2 linked regions of the Nodosilinea sp. FACHB-141 genome follow. The protein of the gene in region 1 interacts with the protein of each later gene in a pairwise test. Links are inferred from orthologs where the notes say so. Each region holds a gene or a part of one and is shown on either strand. Other genes may lie near its edges.

The links.
Region 2: the proteins of secD (region 1) and pheT interact in binary tests that used the Escherichia coli proteins (3 or more experiments, as listed by UniProt). The link is inferred for Nodosilinea sp. FACHB-141 from one-to-one orthologs.

What each region holds. Positions count from the first base shown.
Region 1 is NZ_JACJPP010000015.1:97,011-108,299, forward strand. Bases 3,217-6,097 are described here. They hold secD (protein translocase subunit SecD), read left to right. Parts: upstream 3,217-3,880; coding sequence 3,881-5,314; downstream 5,315-6,097. Other genes in these bases: H6F59_RS16725 (alpha-ketoacid dehydrogenase subunit beta), read left to right, coding at 3,217-3,747; secF (protein translocase subunit SecF), read left to right, coding at 5,324-6,097. Also shown: H6F59_RS27370 (IMS domain-containing protein), read right to left, coding at 1-875; pdhA (pyruvate dehydrogenase (acetyl-transferring) E1 component subunit alpha), read left to right, coding at 1,535-2,563; more of H6F59_RS16725, read left to right, coding at 2,764-3,216; more of secF, read left to right, coding at 6,098-6,295; H6F59_RS16740 (hypothetical protein), read left to right, coding at 6,309-6,680; sat (sulfate adenylyltransferase), read left to right, coding at 6,880-8,061; H6F59_RS16750 (caspase family protein), read left to right, coding at 8,080-10,329; H6F59_RS16755 (hypothetical protein), read right to left, coding at 10,326-10,895; H6F59_RS16760 (cyclic nucleotide-binding domain-containing protein), read left to right, coding at 10,995-11,289. UniProt on the Escherichia coli protein: Part of the Sec protein translocase complex. Interacts with the SecYEG preprotein conducting channel. SecDF uses the proton motive force (PMF) to complete protein translocation after the ATP-dependent function of SecA.
Region 2 is NZ_JACJPP010000011.1:182,568-194,086, reverse strand. What follows is about bases 5,050-8,160. They hold pheT (phenylalanine--tRNA ligase subunit beta), read left to right. Parts: upstream 5,050-5,441; coding sequence 5,442-7,880; downstream 7,881-8,160. Other genes in these bases: H6F59_RS09460 (DUF4349 domain-containing protein), read right to left, coding at 7,964-8,160; H6F59_RS09470 (serine/threonine-protein kinase), read right to left, coding at 5,050-5,058. Also shown: H6F59_RS09485 (DUF2252 domain-containing protein), read right to left, coding at 1-1,324; H6F59_RS09480 (GDSL-type esterase/lipase family protein), read right to left, coding at 1,354-2,064; H6F59_RS09475 (AI-2E family transporter), read left to right, coding at 2,282-3,472; more of H6F59_RS09470, read right to left, coding at 3,469-5,049; more of H6F59_RS09460, read right to left, coding at 8,161-9,130; H6F59_RS09455 (MoaD/ThiS family protein), read left to right, coding at 9,111-9,368; H6F59_RS09450 (MerR family transcriptional regulator), read left to right, coding at 9,593-10,069; H6F59_RS09445 (ABC transporter ATP-binding protein), read right to left, coding at 10,167-11,519.

The sequences.
Region 1 (11,289 bases):
TGCTGCTCGGAGGCAGTGAGATAGTCGCGCAGCTGCTGAATAAAGCGCAAAAAGTCGTCAATCGCTAGGCCCGAGAGGTCGTCCTCGGTGCCCTCAATGCCGCCCCGGTCTTCGAGCATAGTCTTGAGCAGCTTGAGCCCCTGACGGCGCTCGCGGGTCTGGTCGAGAGGGCGGGCCAGCAGCTCTAGCACCCGGTAGGGCCGCAGCTTGTACAGTTCGGCTTGAATCTCAGCCCGAATAGCGGGAAAGTGGTTGCCTCGGGCCAGCAGCTCGTGGCCCGTCTGCAGCGACTCGGCGGCAATTTCGTACTGACGCTGCTGCCACTGCTCGCGGCCTAGCTCAAGGCAGGCTAAAGCCAGGGTGAGCACCACGTCATCCTGGGCGGGCTCGGGGGTAGCTAAACCGCCGCTGGCGTAGGGGTTGACTAGCTGGGGCTGACCCAACTGAAGCACCTGCTCGTATTCCCCTAGCTCTAGCAACAGCAGGAGGGCCCCAACTAGCTGATCGCTCTCGATCTCAATTTTGGAGCTTTGGGCCTCGCTGCCGCCGGGCTCTGTGGCGAGCGACCTGAGCGCTGCTTCTCCCGCGTCGGCACTTACCTCTAGACCCGGCACACCCTCGGGCAGGGGCTCGGGGGCCATATCGACGGTGTAGGCGCTGGCGAGAAACTTGCTGTCGTAGTTGCGGCGGCGATCGCGGTCAGACAAGACTATGTAGGCTTCGTCGATGAGCTGCTTGCGGGCCTCAATGGCGGCGGTGGAGAATTCGCGCCGGGGCAGCTGCAAGCCGCGATCGCGATGGGCCTGTTTCAGCTGATCGGCGGTCGCCTGGATAGGCAACCCCAGAATTCGGTAGTAATCTAACGGAATTTGCACAGCTCACGTCCCCAACGGCGAATTCACTCGAAATAGTATCCGAAAAGATTTATTGCGGACTGTCTAAACCGCCGAACTTTTAACGCGCACCGCACCCTTAGGATCCATCTTTGCTCACAAGTCCTTGCTACGCATCCATGACCCTGAGACCTAGTTTCAACCGTCACTTTTCCTAGACCGTGCCACTCTGTGACCCAACGGCATTCTAGGAAATAGCTACACCCTATCGCGTTTGCCCCAAAATCAGGACAAAAGTGAAGTTTATAACACATCTTTGCCGCCACTGCCAGAGCGATCGCGACCCTTGACTAACCCAGCAATGTCTAAGCTCAATCTAGGTCAGCGAGATGCTTTAGCGCGATCGCAGGGCTAGCGCCCGGTTCAGTTAGGGTAAAGACCATTTACCTAGTAGGCGAGCACATTAAAGGTTGAATAAAGATCCTATTCCTAACTCCAGACGGCTTCACAGTGAGCAGCAGAGAGCAATCAGTGGGCACAACGGTCAGCATGATCTTAGCTTGATGGCCAAGTCGAGCACCATAGCCCAGCAGCCCGGTCGGTATGATGAAAGGCATATCCCAGCCGGCTCTCTGCCCAAGGGGGGATACTTTTCGGTATAGTCAAATGTTGGACATCGCGGCGTAGGACCCAGCAAACCCATGGTTCAAGAACGGACGTTACCCCAATTCCACGCTCCAGCAGCTCAGATCGCCCCCGAAGAGGGGCTGAGGCTCTACGAAGACATGATCCTGGGGCGCTTTTTTGAGGACAAGTGCGCCGAGATGTATTACCGGGGCAAGATGTTCGGCTTCGTGCACCTCTACAACGGTCAGGAAGCGGTCTCCAGCGGGGTGATCAAGTCGCTGCGGTCTGACGACTACGTGTGCAGCACCTACCGCGACCACGTCCACGCCCTCAGTGCCGGGGTGCCTGCCAAGAATGTCATGGCCGAGCTGTTTGGCAAAGAGACGGGTTGCAGCAAGGGGCGGGGCGGCTCGATGCACCTGTTTTCGAGCGAGCACAACATGCTGGGGGGCTTTGCCTTCATCGGGGAAGGTATTCCCGTGGCCTTGGGGGCGGCGTTTCAGTCGCGCTACCGCCGCGACGCTCTGGGCGACTCTAGCGCCGACCAGGTGACCGCCTGTTTCTTTGGTGATGGCACCAGCAACAACGGCCAGTTCTTTGAGTGCTTAAACATGGCTGCCCTCTGGAAGCTGCCGATTTTATTTGTGGTGGAAAACAACAAGTGGGCGATCGGCATGGCCCACGAGCGCGCCACCTCCCAGCCCGAGATTTATAAGAAGGCCGCAGTATTTGGCATGCCCGGCGTCGAAGTTGACGGCATGGATGTGATGGCCGTCCGCGCCGTAGCCCAGGAGGCCGTAGCGCGCGCCCGCGCTGGCGAAGGCCCTACCCTAATCGAAGCCCTCACCTACCGCTTTAGGGGCCACTCCCTGGCTGACCCCGATGAGCTGCGATCGAAGGCCGAAAAAGAAGCCTGGCTGGCCCGCGACCCAATCAAGCGGTTTGAGGGCTACCTGCTAGAGCAAAATCTGGCTGACGAGGGGACGCTGAAAGAAGTGCGCGATCGCATCCAGACTCGCATCGACGACGCCCTCACCTTTGCCGAAGAGAGCCCCGAGCCCAGGCCCGACGACCTCTATAAATATATCTTCGCCGAGGATTGATCGCCCTGGAACTGAGGTCGGCGCTCGAAATCCCGCCTATCCAGCGATGGGCAGTGCCCACCCTACGGTTCCTAAAAACGGTGTATGCGGTACGGCATTGGCATGGGGATCCCCTGAGGGAGTTAACCGCGAATGCACCCTACCCATCCACCCGCCCACCCATCCACTCACTCACCCCCTACCCTATTTAGACCAAAGCAATGGCAGAAACCCTCCTATTCAACGCCCTGCGCGAGGCCATCGACGAAGAGATGGGCCGCGACGACACCGTCTTTGTCCTGGGCGAAGATGTCGGTGTCTACGGCGGTTCCTATAAGGTCACCAAAGACCTTTACAACAAGTATGGCGAGCTGCGCGTGCTCGACACCCCGATCGCCGAAAACAGCTTCACCGGCATGGCTGTCGGTGCTGCCATGACCGGCCTGCGCCCGATTATCGAGGGCATGAACATGGGCTTCTTGCTGCTGGCCTTCAATCAAATCGCCAACAACGCCGGCATGCTGCGCTACACCTCAGGCGGCAACTATAAAATTCCCATGGTGATTCGCGGACCTGGCGGCGTGGGGCGGCAGCTGGGGGCCGAGCACTCCCAACGGCTCGAAGCCTACTTTCAGGCGGTGCCGGGGCTGAAGATCGTGGCCTGCTCGACCCCCTACAACGCCAAAGGGCTGCTCAAGGCCGCCATCCGCGATGACAACCCAGTGCTATTTTTTGAGCACGTGCTGCTCTACAACCTGAAAGAAGATCTGCCCAACCACGAGTACGTGGTGCCCCTAGACAAGGCCGAAATTGTCCGCCCCGGCAAGGATGTCACTATCCTCACCTACTCCCGCATGCGCCACCACGTCACCCAAGCAGTCAAGGGCCTAGAGAAAAAGGGCCTTGACCCGGAGGTGATTGACCTAATTTCCCTCAAGCCGCTAGATTTCGACACCATTGGTGCCTCAATCAAGAAGACCCACCGGGTCATTATTGTGGAAGAGTGCATGAAAACCGGCGGTATCGGTGCCGAAATCATTGCCTCCATTAATGATCGCTACTTTGACGAACTCGACGCCCCGGTGGTGCGCCTGTCCTCCCAAGACATCCCTACCCCTTACAACGGTAAGCTAGAGACACTGACCATTGTGCAGCCCAAACAAATCGAGGCCGCCGTCGAAAACATGGTCGCCCTCAAGGTTTAGGGAGCCGCTGTAGGGTGGGCTCCGCCACCTTCTCCTAATATTTAGTTAGGAACAGTCCTTCCCATCGCCGCGATCCCAGGGCACAGCCCATTCCAAGGGATCCCTATCCGCACCTACACCGCAGCAAACCGCAATGGCAAAATATCGAGCTTGGCTAGGGGTTATTTTGGTGCTCACCATCGCCTCCGTGGTGGTGATAACCCAGATACCCACCCGTTTGGGGTTAGACCTGCGGGGGGGCTCTCAGCTCACCATCCAGGTACAGCCCACCGCCGCCATTCCCACTATTACTGAGCGGGAGCTGGAGGCGGTGCAAACCGTGGTCGAAGGCCGAGTCAACGGCCTGGGCGTTTCGGAGGCGGTGGTGCAGCAGCTGGGCAACAACCAGCTGCTGGTGCAGCTGCCCGGCGTCAGCGACCCTCAGCAAGCAGAGCGAGTGCTGGGGGGTACGGCTCAACTAGAGTTTCGCGCTCAGCGGCCCGGTACTGACCAGCAGCTCCAGATCGAGAATCAGGTGCTGCAAGGTCACCTAGGCGAGCTGGCAGCGCTCCAGGCCACCCTGCCATCGAATGGGGAAATCAACAGCGATACCCAGGCCCGCATCGACAAACTCCAGGCCGATATTACGGCTAGCGAAAAGGCCGTGGCGGCTTTGTTTGAGCTCAGCACTCTAGGTGGAGACAAGCTGACCGATGCGATCGCCCGGCCCACCAGCGGCACCCTCTGGGAAGTGGTGATTCAGTTCAACAGCGAGGGCGGCAACGAGTTTGCTGAGGTCAGTAAGGCGATCGCCGGTACCGGCCGCACCATCGGCATCTTCCTCGACAACCGCCTGCTGAGCGCCCCCTCGGTGGCTGTGCAGTACGCCGAAACCGGCATTACCGGGGGTAGCGCCGTTATCTCTGGCAACTTTACCGCTGAGTCGGCCCGCGACCTAGAGATTCAGCTGCGCGGTGGTGCCCTGCCCCTACCCGTAGAGGTGGTTGAGAATCGCACCGTAGGTCCTACCCTAGGCCGCGACAGTATTCAGCGCAGCCTCTACGCCGGCATCGCTGGTTTAGGATTGGTGCTGGTGTTCATGGCGGTTTACTACCGTCTGCCCGGCATTCTGGCTGACATTGCTCTGATCATCTATGCCCTGCTCACCTGGGCGGCCTTCAACCTGCTGGGAGTCACCCTCACCCTACCGGGTATTGCCGGATTCATTCTTAGCATCGGCATGGCAGTAGATGCGAACGTGCTAATTTTTGAGCGCACCCGTGAAGAGCTACAGGCGGGCAAAACTCTCTATCGTTCGGTTGAATCGGGCTTCTACCGGGCCTTTTCCAGCATTTTAGACGGCAACGTCACCACCCTGATCTCCTGTCTGGCGCTGTTTTACTTTGGAGCCGGACTGGTCAAAGGGTTTGCCCTGACTCTGGCCATTGGCGTCATTATCAGCATGTTTACTGCCTTGACCTGTACCCGCACCCTAATGTTCTTAGCCATTAGCCTGCCGCAGTTCCGGCGACCCAGCCTATTTTGCCCCGGCTTAACCACTGCTCGCCCCGACACCGTTCGCCCTTAGGAGTGCCCCATGAAGCTCAACATTATTAAGCAGCGCGGTCTGTGGTGGGGAATTTCGATAGGGCTGGTGCTGGTCAGCCTCGTGGCCATGGCGATCTCGTGGCAGCAACTGGGTGCGCCCCTCAAGCCGGGCCTTGATTTCGCTGGTGGCACCCGGCTCCAGCTGACCCGGGCCTGCGTGACTACCGAAAGCTGTACCGAACCGCTAGAGCTAGCAGACGTTAGACAGGTATTGGGAGATCAGGGGCTCGACTCCAGCAGCCTTCAGCTTTTAGGGGAAGACCAGCAGGTGCTCTCGATTCGCACCCGCACCTTGACTGTAGATGAGCGTGCACCTTTGCAAAGCGCACTCGACGAGGCCATCGGCCCCTTTGACCCCGGTTCTACCCAGATTGATACTGTCGGACCGGTGGTGGGGAAACAGCTGTTGGTGGCAGGCCTACTCGCGCTGCTGGTTTCCTTTGCTGGAATTGTGGCTTACATGAGCCTGCGCTTTAAGCTCGACTATGCGCTGCTGGCGATTTTGGCTCTAGCTCACGACGTGATTATTACCGCTGGCGTGTTTGCCATCCTGGGGCTGGTGCTCGGCGTCGAGGTTGACAGTCTGTTCATCGTGTCGCTGCTCACCATTGTGGGCTTCTCGGTTAATGACACGGTGGTGATTTACGATCGCGTGCGGGAGAACATGAAGCTCAGCCCCGGCAGCCACATCAATGACATTGTCGACAGTGCCGTCAACCAAACCCTGGCCCGCTCGATCAATACCTCGCTGACCACGACGCTGCCGCTAGTGGCGATCGTGATCTTTGGCGGCCCCACCCTGAAATATTTTGCTCTGGCGTTGATTGTGGGTTTTGTGGCCGGGGCCTACTCCAGCATTTTTGTGGCCAGCTCGCTGCTGGCTCTGTGGCGAGAACGCACGGGCCAGGCCTACAGCGACGACCCTGGCCTGGCAGAAGCTCAGCCCGAAACCCAAAGCTAACGGATTTTTAGCCATGGGCACTCCTAGCTATCCTGCGCCTCTGGAGCGCCTGCGGGCCATCATGCTACGCCGCTGGTGGACGATTAGTGGACTGCTGTGGCTGACGGTAGCACCCCTCAGCCTGTGGAGCCTGAGCCCTGAAATTGCTCAGCTGCGCCAGTACTTTACCTGGTCAACGGTACGGTTGGGTTTGGCCTATAACCGTCCTGCCGCCCTAGGTCTGGGGCTGTGCGTAGGCCTTACCGTTGCTTTACTGGTGGCCGAGAGCCGCTATATTTTGTGGGGCATGACCAAAGACGAGCAGCAGCGACTTGAGAAACTGTGCGCTCGCATCGCCGCCCAGGGCCCATCTCACCCCCTCTGGAAGCAGATCAATCGCGATTAATGTGGTGGCGGGCTAGAGTTGGCCATCCCCAGAGACAGCTCAGCGCCTGGGTGACATTGGTACCAAGATGTAATTTCATAGAACAAGACAGCTAACCCCGTTTCCCCAGCGGAAAACCGGAGTTGCTTTGGTTAGCTAGGCCATGGCTTAGCTTCAAATCTTTCATGTTTCATCATCAGCAGAAGGTAGCGGTATCTCCATGACTCTAGAAAAAAACGGTATTGTCCCCCATGGCGGCACTCTGGTCGATCGCTTAGCGACGCCCGACCAAAGAACTGAGTTCTCAGACAAAGCCGATACCCTGCCTCAGGTGAGACTGGATGAGCGGGCCTTCTCTGATCTGGTAATGATTGCCATTGGCGGCTTTAGCCCTCTCAACGGCTTTATGAAAAAAGCTGACTACGACACCGTTGTTACCGACATGCGCCTGGCCAACGGCCTACCCTGGGCAATTCCGGTTACCCTGTCGGTGGATGAAGCCACCGCCGCCCCCCTGCAAGAGGGCAGTCTCGTGCGCCTGGATGACTCCACCGGCCGCTTTGTCGGCGTGCTGGAACTGGAAGAAAAATACACATACGATAAGGCCCACGAGGCGGTCAACGTCTACCGCACCGACGATGAGAAGCACCCTGGCGTTAAGGTGGTCTACGACCAGGGAGCGGTGAATTTAGCTGGCCCAGTGTGGTTGCTGGAGCGCGATCCCCATCCGCTGTTTCCCGCTTACCAGGTTGACCCGGCAGCCTCGCGGGCGCTGTTTCGCGATCGCAACTGGAAGACCGTCGTCGGCTTTCAGACCCGTAACCCGATCCACCGGGCCCACGAGTACATTCAAAAGTGCGCTCTAGAAACCGTTGACGGGCTGTTTTTGCACCCGCTGGTAGGGGCTACCAAATCCGACGATATTCCTGCCGATGTGCGCATGCGCTGTTACGAGATTATGGTGGAACACTACTTCCCCCAAGACCGCGTGATTCTTGCGATCAATCCCTCCGCAATGCGCTACGCTGGCCCTAGGGAAGCGATTTTCCACGCGCTGATCCGCAAAAACTATGGCTGCACCCACTTCATTGTGGGCCGCGACCACGCTGGAGTGGGCGATTACTACGGCACCTACGACGCTCAATACATCTTCGACGAGTTTGAGCCGACGGAGCTGGGCATCGTGCCTATGAAGTTTGAGCACGCCTTCTACTGCACCCGCACCGGGGGCATGGCCACCTCTAAAACTAGCCCCAGCACCAAGGACGAGCGGATTCACCTGTCGGGTACCAAGGTACGGGAGATGCTGCGCCGCGGCGAGCTGCCCCCCCCTGAGTTTTCTCGGCCCGAGGTGGCGGCGGAGCTGGCTAAGGCCATGCGGGTTCCCGAAGCCGTCAGCTAGTAGGATGCAATCAACTCGGTGACACTGAAACGACGGGCGTTTTTGCAGCAGGCAAGCTTGGCCCTAGGAGCGCTGGGAGTAGGCGGTACGGCTTGGCTAACAACCTATAGCCGCTACCAGGAAGCCCTGGCCAAGCCCGCCCGTCGTCGGCTGGCCCTGTTGATTGGTATCAATGCCTACCCCGATCGCGCCCTCGACCCCGACGTAGCCCAAGACATTGCTCTCAAGGGCTGCGTCACCGATGTGGAGCTCCAGCGGCAGTTGCTGGTGCATCGCTTTGGCTTTCAGTCAGCGGATGTGGTCACGGTGATCAATGAGGAGGCCACCCGTGCCAACATTTTGACTGCCATTGACGAACATCTGGTGCAGCAGGCCCAGGCCGACGATGTTGTGCTGCTGCACTTTAGCGGCTACGGCAGTCAGGTGCGAGTGGTTGGGGCCGAAGCCTCGAACGCGCTACAGGCCGCCTGGGTAACGGTGGACAGCCGCCTGCCCAGTGAAGCTAATCCTGTTTTAGGCGATCTGCTTGAGGCCGAAATTATTGCTCAGCTCAAGCCCCTGGCCACTGCCAACCTGACCACTGTCATCGATGCCGGCAGTCAGGATGCGGGCTATCTGCGTTGGGGAAATTCTCGAGTTAGATCCCGGCCGACAGTGCCTACGGGTATGGTGTCGTCGCCCACGGAAATATCTTCCCTGCCGCTAGACGCTCCCTGGCCAGGGCTAGTGCTACGGGCGGCCGACGTGGGGCGACTGGTATTAGAAAGCCATTGGGACGGGTTTAGCGCTGGGGTCTTCACCTACGCCCTTACCCAGAGTCTTTGGGAAACAGAACCTGACTCCACGGCTAAGGTCTTAATACAGCGCGCTGGTTCGCGACTCCAGCGTTGGGTAGGGGCTGATCAGCAGCCCGGTCTAAGCGATCGCCTACCGCCTTACACTGGCCCAACGACCTACAGCCTAACGCCCCAGCTGCCGCCAGCGGCAGGGGTACTTTTGTCGCGCAGCGATGAGCGGCCTTTGACCGCGTGGCTGGGAGGTGTGCCGCCCCAGGTGCTGCGTTACCTACAGCCCGGCTCTCGCCTGATGGCCGAAGCCGATGGGGCAGCTGTGCTCCTGCGGCTGGAGTCGCGCACGGGCTTAAAAGCCGTAGTCCGGCCTCTGGAGAGCGAGGTTTCTCCACCGGCGATCGCCCATCAGCCCCTGTTCGAGCAGGTGCGGCGACTGCCCCAGACCATCGATTTAATTGTGGCCCTCGACAGCCAGCTCAAGCGGGTGGAGCGAGTAGATGCTACTAGCGCCTTGTCGAGCATTCCCCTGGTGACCTCGGTGACCGCTGGTGAAAAGGCCGCTGATTGCCTATTTGGCCGGCTGCCCACTGGCCCAGCCCCCACCCTGACCGCTGCCCTGCCCAACGCTGGTGAGGCCTTGCCTAAGCTAGATAGTGATGCTCGGGGAGCCTCCCAGGGGGGAGAACACCCCGCAGAGAGCAGCTACGGACTGTTTGCCCCCAACCGCACCCTGCTGCCTGGCACCATGCTGGCCAAAGAAGAGGCAGTGAAAACAACGGTCAACCGGCTTACCCCCTACCTGCAAACCCTGCTGGCTCTTAAGCTAGTGCGATTGACCGAAAACCATGCGGCCTCCCAGGTGGGGGCGGCGGCGCTGTTAGAGGCGGTGCAGCCCAAGCCCATGCCGCTGCTGGTGCAGCTTACCGAGCGTAGCTCTGCTGTCACCTGGCCCCTAACCATTCGACAGGCCCAAAGGTCGGCGACCGATGACCCAATTATGCTGCCTCGCGATGGCCGTATCGGCTATCGCTTAGCTAACACCTCGACCGAAATCCTCCACCTGCTGTGGATTAGCTTTGACAGCCGGGGAGAATGCAACGCCTTGGTCACATTGCCTGATGCGATCGCCGCTGATGGAGCCGAAGTTCCGCCCGCTGCCATGCCCCTGTCACCGGGGCAGCTCATTTCTATCCCCGCCGATGGGGCTGGCTGGGCCATGCCGGGGGTGGCCACCTGGGTAGAAGCCTACGTCATTCTCAGCACCCAGCCCCTGGATCAGTGCCTAGCCGTGCTGGGAGACGATCCCCCATCGCTGGCTACAGGTTTTCGCCCGGTGCCCCAGCCCCTGCGGCTGGCCCAAGCGCTGCTGCAAGACCTCAGCACCAGCTCTGACGAGGAGAAAAAGCCTGATCCTGACTACTACGCTCTGCACCACGATCGCTGGGCAACCCTCAGCTTTCGCTACGCCATTGCCTAAGCAACGGGCAGCCTGGTAATTAGCAGCCCGATTGCCCCCCCCAGCCCTAGCCCTAGCAGGCAGGTCACCAGCAAAATCAGGCTGGTTCTGCTGCCTTTATTGCGCCGCAGCAGGCGATCGCCCAGGGCTGCCGTCGTTAGGCTGCACAGCACCGCCAACAGTACCGCCAGCAGACTGTAGAGCACTATTTCCAAAAATGCTCTGCCGAGGGTGAGTTCATCTAGGTTGTCGGTGCCCAGATGGTTGAGGGCGATCGAGAGCGCCACCGCTAGGGCTGTGCCCCCTACGATGCTGCCCAGCACCAACAGATTGGCCGTCAGCCACCGAAATCGTTTTAGCGCTTCGGGACCAGCTAAGGTTGTCCCCTGCACTACGGTGCCCCCGGCAGCCACCAGCCAGATCCAGGGGTTGGCCAGGGAGGTCAAAATTAGGCCAGCGACGGCGTAGAGCAGGCCGCACAGCAGCCACAATCCAAAAAAGGGGCGGCGGTTGGAGGGCCGTCTCGTCTGACGCTGACGCGGTTGACGATTAAAGGCGGAGCGACGGCGCTGGGTCGGTTGGTTCATAGCAGACAGACCATAGACCGGTTAAAATCCTAGGCTCTAGTTTGCCAGGAAGCGGAGCATTGTGCAGTAACCTGGTCATAATGCCCCGTCATTTCGTCAATGAGCGTTCCCATTGCTGCGCTAGTTCAAGGGTTGTTGGCTGCCTCTAGCTTGCTAGTAGGGGCCATTTTAGGGATTGCCTGGCGACCGGCGCGATCGATCACAGCGGCCATAATGGCCTTTGGCAGCGGCACGCTGCTCTCTGCGATCGCCTTCGACATTACCCTGCCCGCCTACCAGAGCAGCGGCTTCTTGCCGCTGGTGGCGGGTTTTGCCCTGGGCGGCACCCTGTTTTCCGTCATTGTGGGCTACATCGACAACCAGGGGGGCTTTATTCGCCACCCGTCGTCGTCGC
Region 2 (11,519 bases), on another replicon or contig:
GAACCAGGGCATCGGCCAACGCATCGCCTTTGCCAATATAGCCCGCCAGCATGGCGGCGTCGCACGATTTTGCGTGGGCCAGCGCCAGCGCCCAGCCGCAGAGGGTGCAGTAGTCAGGCAGTCTCGATAGCTGAAACTTGTCGGGTTCGAGTTTAAATCCGCCTTTCATATCGCGCAGTTGACGAACGTAGTAGTGGGTGCCGTTGAGGCTGCCCCAGCCTAGAAAAATATCGGGAGATCCTTGAATCAACTTTTGGCCAATCACCACCCGCCGCCCCTGGTGGTCATCGGGCAATCGATGGTCACACCGCGCCGAGGAATAGGGGGCCAGCGCTGAAGGCTGGACTTCTTTGACCTGCAAGAACAGTGGATCGCTGGCGTCCTTGCCCTCTAAATAGAGCACCCAGCAACGGGTGCCCACACTCCCCACTCCCACTACTTTACGGGCCACATCCAGCAGCCGGTAGCGCGATAGCAAAAAGCGGCGATCGCCGCTCAGAGACGTCAAATAGTCTTGCAGCAGCGTCTTCACGTCAGCTAGTACCGTAGGGCCATCGCTCAGGGTCTCGGCCCGCACCACCAGCGGCGGTGACTCGATGATGTGGTGGCGATCGTCCACCAGGTTGGTCATTTCGTCGAGCACTTGCAGGTGGTTGCGATCGCGCGCCTTATCCAAAACTCGCTGGGCATATTTCTCGGCGCTGTCGGGCAGCTTTCCGAGCAGTTCGGATTCAGTAATGTTGTCGTACCACAGCTCAAGGTAAGGCAGGTTGGCGTAGGCAGCCAAGTGCTGACGGTAGGATTCGATCGCCGCCCGCACTGAGTTCTGGCAAAGGGAGCGATCGCCCCCTAAATATCGCCCCGCTACCACAATGCTGGCCGCCAGACGCTTCAGATCCCACTCCCAGGGGGCGGGGTAGGTTTCGTCAAAGTCGTTGATGGCAAATACCAGGTTGCGCTCAGCCGAGGCAAACACCCCAAAATTAGACACATGCATGTCACCACAGGCCTGCACCTCAATGCCGGTAGTCGGTGCTGGAGCAACATCGGCCACCATCACCGCCGCCGAACCCCGCAAAAAGGCAAAGGGCGACGCCAGCATTCGCCCGTAGCGCAGCGGCACCAGGGATGGCAGACGCGTTGTCGCCTGGGCCTGCAGCAGGTCTACCGGGTCAGGGCGATTGGCAGGGGGGTGATATTCGCCCAGGTCAGAGCGCTTGACCCGCTGCCGCAAAGCCTTGCCCGCCGCCATGCGATCGGCTACCGACTGAGGCATATCGGCATCGGCGACTGGGCTAGAAGCCGATTCGTCAGCGGTAACCATAGCAATACAGGCCAGAAACAGCAGCGTAGCTAGGCTTGACCAACAGGCACATCGACAGCGGCTTGAAAGGCATCCCAGGTGAGAATGTCCTGGAGCAGCGCCCGGTAGCCAGCTACGTTGGGGTGCAGGCCATCCACAGAAATTAGCGGCTGCCACCAGGCTTCACCCCGGCCCATCCACAGGTTGAGCACATCTAGGTAAGGAATGTTGTGGCTGGTGCAGACCAGACGAGTGGCTTCGCGATAGCGCCACTGGTCGCTGTGAGTGTAATACAGCACCTCTGAGAAGGGCATGGCCTGCTCGTTGACCGGCGTCATGCCGATAAACAGCACTGGGCACAGCCGTCGCGCCTGGTTCAGCAGCGCCTCCATGTGCTCTTGAAACTCGTCAAAGTCGGTGCGATTGCGGCCCAGAGTATTGCCTACCCGCGCTGAGTCATTGAGACCCACCGACAGCACCAGCAGATCGGGCACCCGGTTGCGCAGCTCACCTCGGTTGCGAAACTCATGGTCAAGGCGCTGTCTTACCTGGCTGACGCCATCCCCCCGCACCCCGAGGTTGTAAAAAACCGCCCCCTCACGGCCTGGAGCCATGGTCAAGCGGCGCAGGCGCTCAACCCAGCCGCCGCCTTCTGGGTCACCAAAGCCGTACACCAGACTATCGCCCAGCACCAGCACCTTTTGGGGATGGGGCTGCTTGAGAATGATTCCTGAGGTAGGGGCGGGATGGGAGGCCAGCATAAAGTAATTAACTTAGGTAATGAGCCGAACCAATCAAACTGGACTATAGAAGGATTTGTTTTAAATTGTTTACATATTACCCTTTGAGGTGACTAGTGCCAGAGGCAAACCTTCATCTGGCTGGTAAAAAAGCGCGATCGCCCAAGCTTGAAACCCGCTGCTTTGCCTTAGGCTGTAAATGGCCACAACGGCCGCGCCCCGATAGACCCTGGCCCACATGAGCAGACGTATGGAGTACGGTGCAGCACATGGTAACGAACCGATCGCCAAAAGCTGGCTAGCCCGCTGGTGGGAAGAGCTTACTCCCATGGCGCAGTCAACCCTAGTGCTGCTGGCTACCCCGCTGCTCGTACTGAACGTTTGGGCGGTGGCGGTTATTTTTGGTTACTTCCGCTCAATTTTAGTCACCGTGCTGATCGCGGGTCTGCTGGCGTTTTTGCTCAGCTATCCCATGGGTCGCCTCGAAAACCTCGGCCTCAAGCGTGGCTTAGCCTCAACCCTAGTGCTGGTGCTGGCTCTGGTGGGGTTTTCAGGCCTAGCAATTGTGGTGCTGCCCTTTGTTATCGACCAGGGTCAGCAGCTGGTAGTGCGCTTGCCCGACTGGTTTGACTCAGGCAAAACCCAGCTCATAGTGCTCGACGGCAAGATGGCCGAATGGGGCTGGCCAATCAACCTCGATGGGCTAATTGCTCAAACCAGCGATCGCCTCAAGCGCGAGATCCAGTCCATTGCGGGGGAAGCCCTCAACCTCACCATCAACGTAGCGGTGTTTACCGCCAATAAGCTACTCGACGTTGTGCTGACCGTGGTGCTCACTTTCTACCTGCTCCAGCACGGCGAAGAGGTGTGGGAAGGGGTAGTAGGGCTGCTACCGACCCGCCTCCAGCAGCCCTTCTCAGAGACCCTGCGGCAGAGCTTTCGCAACTATTTTTTAGGCCAGTTCATCGTCGCTAGCTGCTTTGGCACTGCCCTGACAATCATTTTTGGCCTGCTGAATGTCCCCTTCGGTTCACTGTTTGGTCTCACCGTGGGGCTGCTGGCGCTGGTGCCCTTTGGCGGCACCGTCGGCGTAATCATCGTTACCCTACTGGTGGCCCTGCGGGACATCAAAATTGCCATCCCCATGCTGATTTCTGCCGTTGTTGTGCAGCAGCTGGTTGAAAACGGCATTGCTCCCCGAGTGTTGGGCAGCGTTACCGGGTTGAACCCTTTTTGGGTCTTTATCGCCATTTTATCCGGGGCGAGGGTAGGGGGTCTGCTGGGGGTAATTGTGGCCGTCCCCGCCGCTGTCATTATTAAAGAAGCCCTAGTGGCACTGCGCAACTCCCGTCAGCCTGTTCCCGAGGCCGATGCCTCCGTTAGCCCCGGCGCTGGCTCACCCCAGGCGAAGGCACCAGCCCTGCCCTAAAGAACGCCCCGGCGGCCGTTGGGCATCACCGTAGACCAGTTGGTGCGAGCTGCTGCCAGCTGGTCGGCAGAAATTAGCGCTCCCGTCAGGTCAGCTCCGCAGAGGTTGGCTCCCCGCAGGTTAGCGTTTGACAGACAGGCATGGGCGAGGTTGGCCCCTCGCAGATCGGCCCCCTCCAGGTTGGCATAGTGGAAGTAGGCCTTGATCAACTTGGCGTTGCGCAAGGTTGCTTTGCACAGGTTGGCCCGGCCAAAGTTGGCGTTGCTGAGATCAGAGCCCTGGAAGTTGGCGTTGGGCAACTTTGATTGATTAAAGTTGGCTTCGACCAGCAGGGTGCGCTGTAGATCGAGGTCTTTGAAAGTTTGTAGCGAAAAGTCGCGTCGCCCTTTGGCGTACTTTTGCTTGACATCTTCGGCAGACAACACGGCAGCAGCGGGCGTAGCTTTCCGCGGGGTGGGCGAGCCGTTTTGAGTTGGCACCAAGGGAGCCATGCTCTTGGCCCCCGAATGCGATCGCTCCCGCCGGGCTCGAATCGCTGCCGCCATGCGAGATGACGGAGAACCACCCCCTGAGTTGCTGATAGCGGCATGGGGTGAGGAACCACTCACTGGCCCGCCAATGCTATAGCCGCTGGTGGCCGGCCCCAGTGAGGTGGGAAACGCCATGTTTTGGGCCAGGCTTTCCATGTAGGGTTCAAGATCTAGGTCGCGATGGATAGCCTCCACGCTCTGGTAGCGATGCTTGACCGAGATCTCCAGCATCTTTTGCAGCACGCCAGCAAAGTGGTCGCTAATGTGCACGTGCTCACGCCACAGCAGTTCCCCGTTATTGGGGTCGTAGTTGAGGTCTTTGGGGGCCTTGGCCGATAACAAATAAATGCAGGTCACCCCCAGGGCGTAGATGTCGCTGGCGTAGACGGGGCGCATGGCCATCTGCTCAGGGGGCGCGTAGCCGGGAGTGCCAATGGCATAGGCGGTGAGGGCTGTCTGGTCAGAGCTGGCGGCCTGGGCTGGGTTGACTTTGTCTTTTACGGCCCCAAAATCGATCAGCACCAGTTTTTTATCCTGGTCGCGACGAATGATGTTGGCGGGTTTGATGTCGCGGTGAATAACGTGGTTATCGTGGACGTACTGCACCATCGCCAAAATTTCGCTGAGGAATTGCTTGACCCCAGCCTCAGTGAAGGGGCCACCGCGCTTGACCTCTTGCTGTAGGGTGAGGCCATTGATATATTCCTGCACCAAGAAAAACTCTTGCTCGCTCTCAAAGTAGTCAAGCAGGCGGGGCAGCTGGGGATGGTTACCGATCATCCCTAAGATTTTGGCTTCTCGCTTAAACAAATCTCGTGCCATCTCGAGCACGTGGGGCGCTTCGGCGGAGGGGCGCAGCTGTTTGATGACGCAGGGGGGCTTGCCGGGCAGCAGCTCATCGCGAGCCAGAAAGGTTGCCCCGAAGCCACCTTGGCCCAGAGCCCGAATCATCCGGTAGCGGTCCCGCAACAGTAGCTCTGCCCCGCACGTTTGACATTGGTTAACCGTGGGGGGGTTCTTAGGCTTAGAACAATCAGGGTTGATGCAGTAGCTCATGCGGCCCAGAATGGTGGGTATCTAGACGGGCCCGAAGGCCACGGCAAGCGGTAATTAACCAGCAGCGGGGCAGTAACAGGGCAGCCCTAAGGCTGCGATCGCGGCAGCTATGGGGACCGGCCCCTCTCGGTAATGCCACATTACCCCAATTATTCCCTGTTTCAGAGAGGGGTTATAGCATTCACCTACAGGGATATATACTTCTGCCCAAAATCCAGGGGAAATGTGAAAAGTCGATAAACCCTTGCTTCCTATTCTCAATAGTGAATCAGGTGTGCAGTAGAGAGCTGGCGCCCTTGGGTAGATGCAATGCCCACGGGGTAGAATGTTTGGGCAATAAACCACAGCATTCTAGATTTTCTAACGGTCAAGACAGCCCCACCATGCGCATATCTCTGAACTGGCTCAATGAATACGTCAATGTCCAGCTTTCTGCCGAAGAGCTAGCCGATGCCCTAACCATGGCCGGGTTTGAGGTCGAAGACATTGAAGATAGACGCACTTGGGCCGATGGCGTGGTGGTTGGCCGAGTGGTAGAGCGCACCCCGCACCCCGATGCCGACAAGCTCAGCGTATGCGTGGTCGACATTGGCCAAGCCGATAGTTCAACTATAGTGTGCGGGGCTGCCAACGTGCGAGCCGACATCTATGTGGCGGTGGCTACCGTTGACACCTATTTGCCGGTCGTAGATTTGACCATCAAGCCCCGCAAGCTGCGCGGCGTGCCCTCAGCGGGCATGATCTGCTCCCTAGCAGAATTGGGGTTGGCGAAGGATTCTGAGGGCATCCATATTTTTGCGGCTGACAGCCTAGAGCTGGGGCAAGATGTGCGCCCCCTGCTCGGCCTAGACGATGTAATTCTCGATGTCACTTCGACAGCTAATCGGGCCGATGCCCTCAGCATGGTGGGCATTGCCCGCGAAGTGGCGGCAATTACGGGGGCCGAGCTGCACCTGCCGATCACCCAAGCGCCCGCAATACCGAAAAGCACCACGGCTCCGGAGATCGCCCTCCCGGATGAGAAGGCCTGCCCAATCTACATCGGCACGGTGTTGGAGAACATTGCCCTTGGCCCTTCGCCCCAGTGGTTGCAGCAGCGGCTGGTGGCGGCAGGCACTCGCCCCATTAATAATGTTGTGGATGTAACTAACTACGTGCTGCTGGAGTGGGGCCAGCCGCTACACGCCTTTGACCGCGATCGCCTGCTAACCACTGGGGACGCCCTCAACCTCGGCGTTCGCTACGCTCAGCCCGGCGAAACCCTAGTGACCCTAGATAGCCAAAAGCGTCAGCTTCAGCCCGAGACTCTATTGATTACGGCCAACGACCAACCTGTGGCCCTGGCGGGGGTGATGGGCGGTGAAGCCACTGAGGTCCACGACGGCACCCAGGCGATCATGCTAGAGGCCGCCTTTTTTGACGCGGCGGCGATTCGCAAGTCGGCCCGCAGCCAAGGGTTGCGTACCGAGGCTTCGGCCCGCTACGAGCGCGGTGTGAACCCGGCAGAGCTGGGGCTGGCCTGCGATCGCGCCCTGCAACTCCTACAAGAGCTAGCTGGGGCCACCGTCGTTGCCCAGACCACCGGCACCACTGTCCTTGGGACGGCCATTCCCGAGCGGGTGATTACCCTGCGGCTGAGCCGGGTAGCCCAACTACTGGGCAAAGTGATCAATCTGGGTGACCAGCCCCAAGACCTGCCGCCTGAGACCATTCAAAAGCTGCTAGAAACCTTGGGCTGCCAGGTAACTCCAACAGATGATACGGGCGTGTGGGCCGTAACCGTACCCCCCTATCGCTACCGCGATCTGGAGCGCGAGGTGGACTTGATTGAAGAAGTGGCCCGTCTCTACGGCTACAACCACTTTGCCGACACCCTGCCCCAAAAGGCGATCGGCGGCTTTTTGTCGGTGGAGGCAGCCCTGCGCCGCAAGCTGCGGGAGACGTTTCGGGCGGCTGGGCTGACGGAGTTGCTGCACTACTCGCTGACTAAGCCGGTTAGCGATCGCCAGGTCACCCTCGCCAACCCGCTTTTCCCTGAATATTCTGCCCTGCGCCAGGATCTGGTAGACGGGCTGATCGATGCCTACGAATTTAACCTCAACCAAGGAAACGGCCCCCTCAATGGCTTTGAGATTGGCCATATTTTTTGGCAGGATGAAACAGGCATTCATGAGGCTGAGGCCTTGGGCGGCATTGTCGGCGGTGATGGGCGATCGAGTCAGTGGGTTACCAGCGGTCAAGATCGCCCCCTTACCTGGTACGAGGCCAAAGGCATTCTCGACGGTGTCTTTAGCCGCTTGGGCCTGACGGTTGACTACCGCGCCGACAGCACCGACCCGCGCTTTCACCCCGGTCGAACCGCATCGCTGTGGGTGCGGGGGCGGTTAGAGCTAGGCCGTTTTGGTCAGCTCCATCCCCAGCTGCGCCAGCAGCGGGAGCTACCCGCCGAGGTGTATGTGTTTCAGCTCAACTGGTCAGCGCTGGAGACCTGCCTGGTGCCAGTGCTGCAAAGGTCGGTGAAGTTTGCCGCATACTCGACGTTTCCGGCCAGCGATCGCGACCTGGCTTTCTACGCTCCGCTCGAGGTTACCGTCGCTGACTTGACGACAACCATGACCAAAGCCGGGGGCAAACTGCTGGAGTCGGTCGCCCTATTTGACGAATACCGAGGCGAAAGCGTCCCCCAGGGGCAACGCAGCCTGGCCTTTCGTCTGGTCTACCGCTCCCCCGACCAAACCCTCACCGATGAAACGGTAGACCCTGTGCACCAAAAAGTGCGCGCCACCTTGGAGAAGCAGTTTGGCGTAACGCTGCGCAGCTAACTACAGCAGCGACATGCCACCGCCCCGTGTTCCCAACGGCTCCGCTTAGGGAACGTGGGGTTAGCTCTAACTAGGGCATGACCTTAACCATTGTCTGCCTCAGCCGGTTCGGGCTGTGCGGTGTGATGGTGCCACAGCCGATAGCCACCGTAGCCCACTGCTGCCAGCAGCACCCAATAGGGGCTAAAGGCCAGCAGCCAGAGCGCTAGCTTTAGCCCGCTGACGGTAAACGCTTTCACCGATTGAGTTGCCGATTCCCAGGTGTTGTCGAGGGTTTCACCCACTGGGCGCAGCGGGGTTACTTGAGTTACCGGGCTTTCCAAGGTTAGGTAAATTTGTGAAAAGGCCACTTGCCGTTTGAGGTTTTGCTGCTGAGCTGCCATACGCTCGATCGACTCGCGCACGGTGCTGAGCTCCCGCGCTACTTCTAGCACGTGGGAAATTTCGCCCGATCGCTCCATAATTTTCAGCAGAGCGGCTTCAGACTGACGCAAATTCTTCAGCCGGGCATCGAGATCGACTAGCTGGCTCGACACATCCTCCGCCGTCAGCGACTGCTGCTGCACAGTTCCCAGAGGACGGAGAGCGTTCAGCACCGGATCTAACTGGGCCTGGGGCACTCGTAGAGTCAAAGTCACCTGCCGAGCTGTTCCCTCAGGCGAGCGGTTATCTTGCAGACTTAGCACATCCCCTTGAGACCTTTGAAGGATGGTTTGCACCTGATCTACGGCAGCGTCAATATCAGTTAGCACCAGCACCAGGCTGGACTGTTTGACCAGCTGAGGTGCAGGCTGCCCAATGTCGCTAGGGGCCGGCTCGATAACTTCGCTAACCTTGGCCCGATCAGAGGCCACAGCATCTGCTGGGGCGATCGCCTGATTGGCAGTCGGCGCAGCATCGCTCGACACTGCACCGGATTCAGGAGCCATGGCTTCTTGCTGGCTTGCTATATCGGGTACGCCAGCACAGCCGCCTACCAAGGCAGCCCCTAGGGCGATCGCTAAAAACTGAGCACGATGGACACGGAGGAATGCAGAACGGGTCATCGGGTCGCCTAAGCCAAACTCGGATGGCTCTACTATGGCCTGAGCGATCGCGGCAATTGCCCGAGTTACCAATACTGAAACCGGTAGAGCGAGCGAGGGCGATCGCACCGGAATTCTTGATAGGATCGCACAGTTGCCGCAGAGGAGCGTTGGCGCGGCCTTTTTAAAGGAGAATCGCACCCCAGTGCCAGAACCCATCAGCATCACTGTCAAGCTCTTTGCCATTTATCAGGAGGCCTACGGCCAGCCCGAGGTCCAGTGGCAGTTTTCAGAGGGGGCCACGGTGGGAGCAGTGCGCGATCGCGTTCTAGCCGAGCATCCCAAGTTAGAGGCTTGGCGCGATCGTACCCGCCTGGGTCTCAACCTTCAATTTGTAGCCGACGATACTCCTCTAAAAGACGGCGACGAGGTGGTGTTGATCCCTCCCGTGAGCGGCGGCTAAGGCTAGCACAAGCGAACTATCGCAACTTTTCTGCTTTGCCAAAGAAACTTCAAAAAACGTTAGGGTTGCCGCATCCAAGGCAGGATAGGCGATCCCCATTTTTTCGTGTTTAAAAGATTGCACAAGTTCTAGAAATGCTCATCGCGCTCCAGATATTTCTATACCTATAGCGTAGAGTTGATCTTGTTGACCCCATATCTAGCGTTTACGTAGGAGCGCCCGCTATGGACTGGTTCCCTCGCCGCCATGCCGTTGTCTTAGCCCGCAGCAGCCCTAGTCGACTCGCCTATCTCGAAAAACTAGGAATCATCGTACCCCAACGGTCCGGAGGTTCTTCCCGACTGGAGGTGTTCTACTCCTGGGAGCAGATTCTTGAAATTCGCGCTATTAGTCGGCTGCGCCAGCACTTGTCGTTTCAGACTATCCGCAAGATTCTACAGTACTTTGATGACCGCGGCGTGGGCCGCACCCTGCGCGACAAGCACTTGGTGATTGGCAACCATGGGGTCAGCTGGGTGCGATCGGGCACAACCACACCGCAAGTTGTTCATCTAGTGGGTCATAGCTGCTGCCCTATGGGGCAGTTTGTGCTGGCTCCTCTCAACGGACCAGACTTAAGTTGTGCCGATGCACTGGCTAAGACAACCATGTCTAAGGTGGTAGATATTGAGCACTTTAGACAAAAGGCACGCTCTCGATAGACAAAGTCCAATCCTAAAAAAGCCTCTGAACTCAGCATCCAGAGGCTTTTTGATAGGTTTGATCTTAGACATCTACCTTGTAGGCAATTACTAGCCCTTAGGACACCATTTCGCCGGTTTCTTGCAGCACGTGTAGGCGGTGGTAAATGCCGCCATGGGCCAGCAGCTCTTCGTGGTTGCCGACTTCGGCAATGCGGCCTTCCTCCAGAACCACGATCTTGTCAGCCTCCCGTACCGTACTTAGACGGTGGGCAATGATGATCGTGGTGCGCGTTCCGAGAATCGATCGCATCGCCAGCTGAATTGAGCGCTCCGATTCGTAGTCGAGGCTGGAGGTGGCTTCGTCAAACACCAGCACATCGGGGTTAACCAGCAAGGCGCGGGCAATGCCCAGTCGCTGCCGCTGTCCGCCCGAGAGTCGCACGCCCCGCTCGCCCACCACGGTGTAGTATCCCTTGGGCAGACGGTGAATGAACTCGTCAACCCGAGCGATGCGGCAGGCTTCGTTCACCTGTTCCATAGTAGCGGTGGGGTTGCCATACCTCAGGTTGTCGAGCAGAGTGCCGTTGAACACATCCACTTCCTGGTGCACGATCGCCAGCCGCTTCCGATACCCCGTCACATCCAGCTGGCGAATGTCTTCGCCGTCGATCAAAATGCGGCCGCTGTGGGGGTCGAAGTAGCGAAACAGCAGCTTCACTAAAGTCGATTTCCCCGAACCCGATCGCCCCACCAGAGCCACCGTTTGGTAAGGCTCAATCAGCAGATCGATGGCTTGCAGCACGGGTCTTTCAGCGTCGTAGCCAAAGCTCACCTGGTCAAAATGCACCTTGCCGGTGAACTGGTAGGTGGGCAGGCTCTCGGGGGCGTCGGTCAGATTCACCGCGTCGGTGCCCAGAGGCTCTTCCATAAACTCGTGGAAGTGCAGCATTGAGGCGTAGCGGCGGGCCAAGACCTCGCCCATGTCACTAATCGGCTCTAGCTCCGAGTAGGCCATGCTTGACACCGTCAGGGTGGTGACAAAGTGCCCCAGCGAGATGTGACCCTGCAGGGTGGCCAGCAAGGTCATCACCAGCAGCCCAAACACGCAACTTTGAATGATGAGATCCTGCCAAGTGCCCAGAACGACGTAGCCTTTGTGAATAACACGAATCACCACAGCGAACTCGCGCTGCAATCGCTGACTCTGCCGCCGCAGCTCGTCACTCTCCGCCGCAAAAGCCTTCACCGTTTTGATGTTGGTGATGATCTCCGAGGTGCGGCTTTCGGTGTTCTCCATATAGGTGTCGAGGGCCTGCTCCTTTTTGTTCAGGCGAATCAGATCCTTCAGGCTAAAGCTGAGAATACCGATAAAGGACATCAGAAAAATCAGCGCGATGCGCCAGTCAATCCACCAAATAATGACAAAAATGCCGGCAATGCGCACCAGCTTAGGAATTAGCTGCCCAGC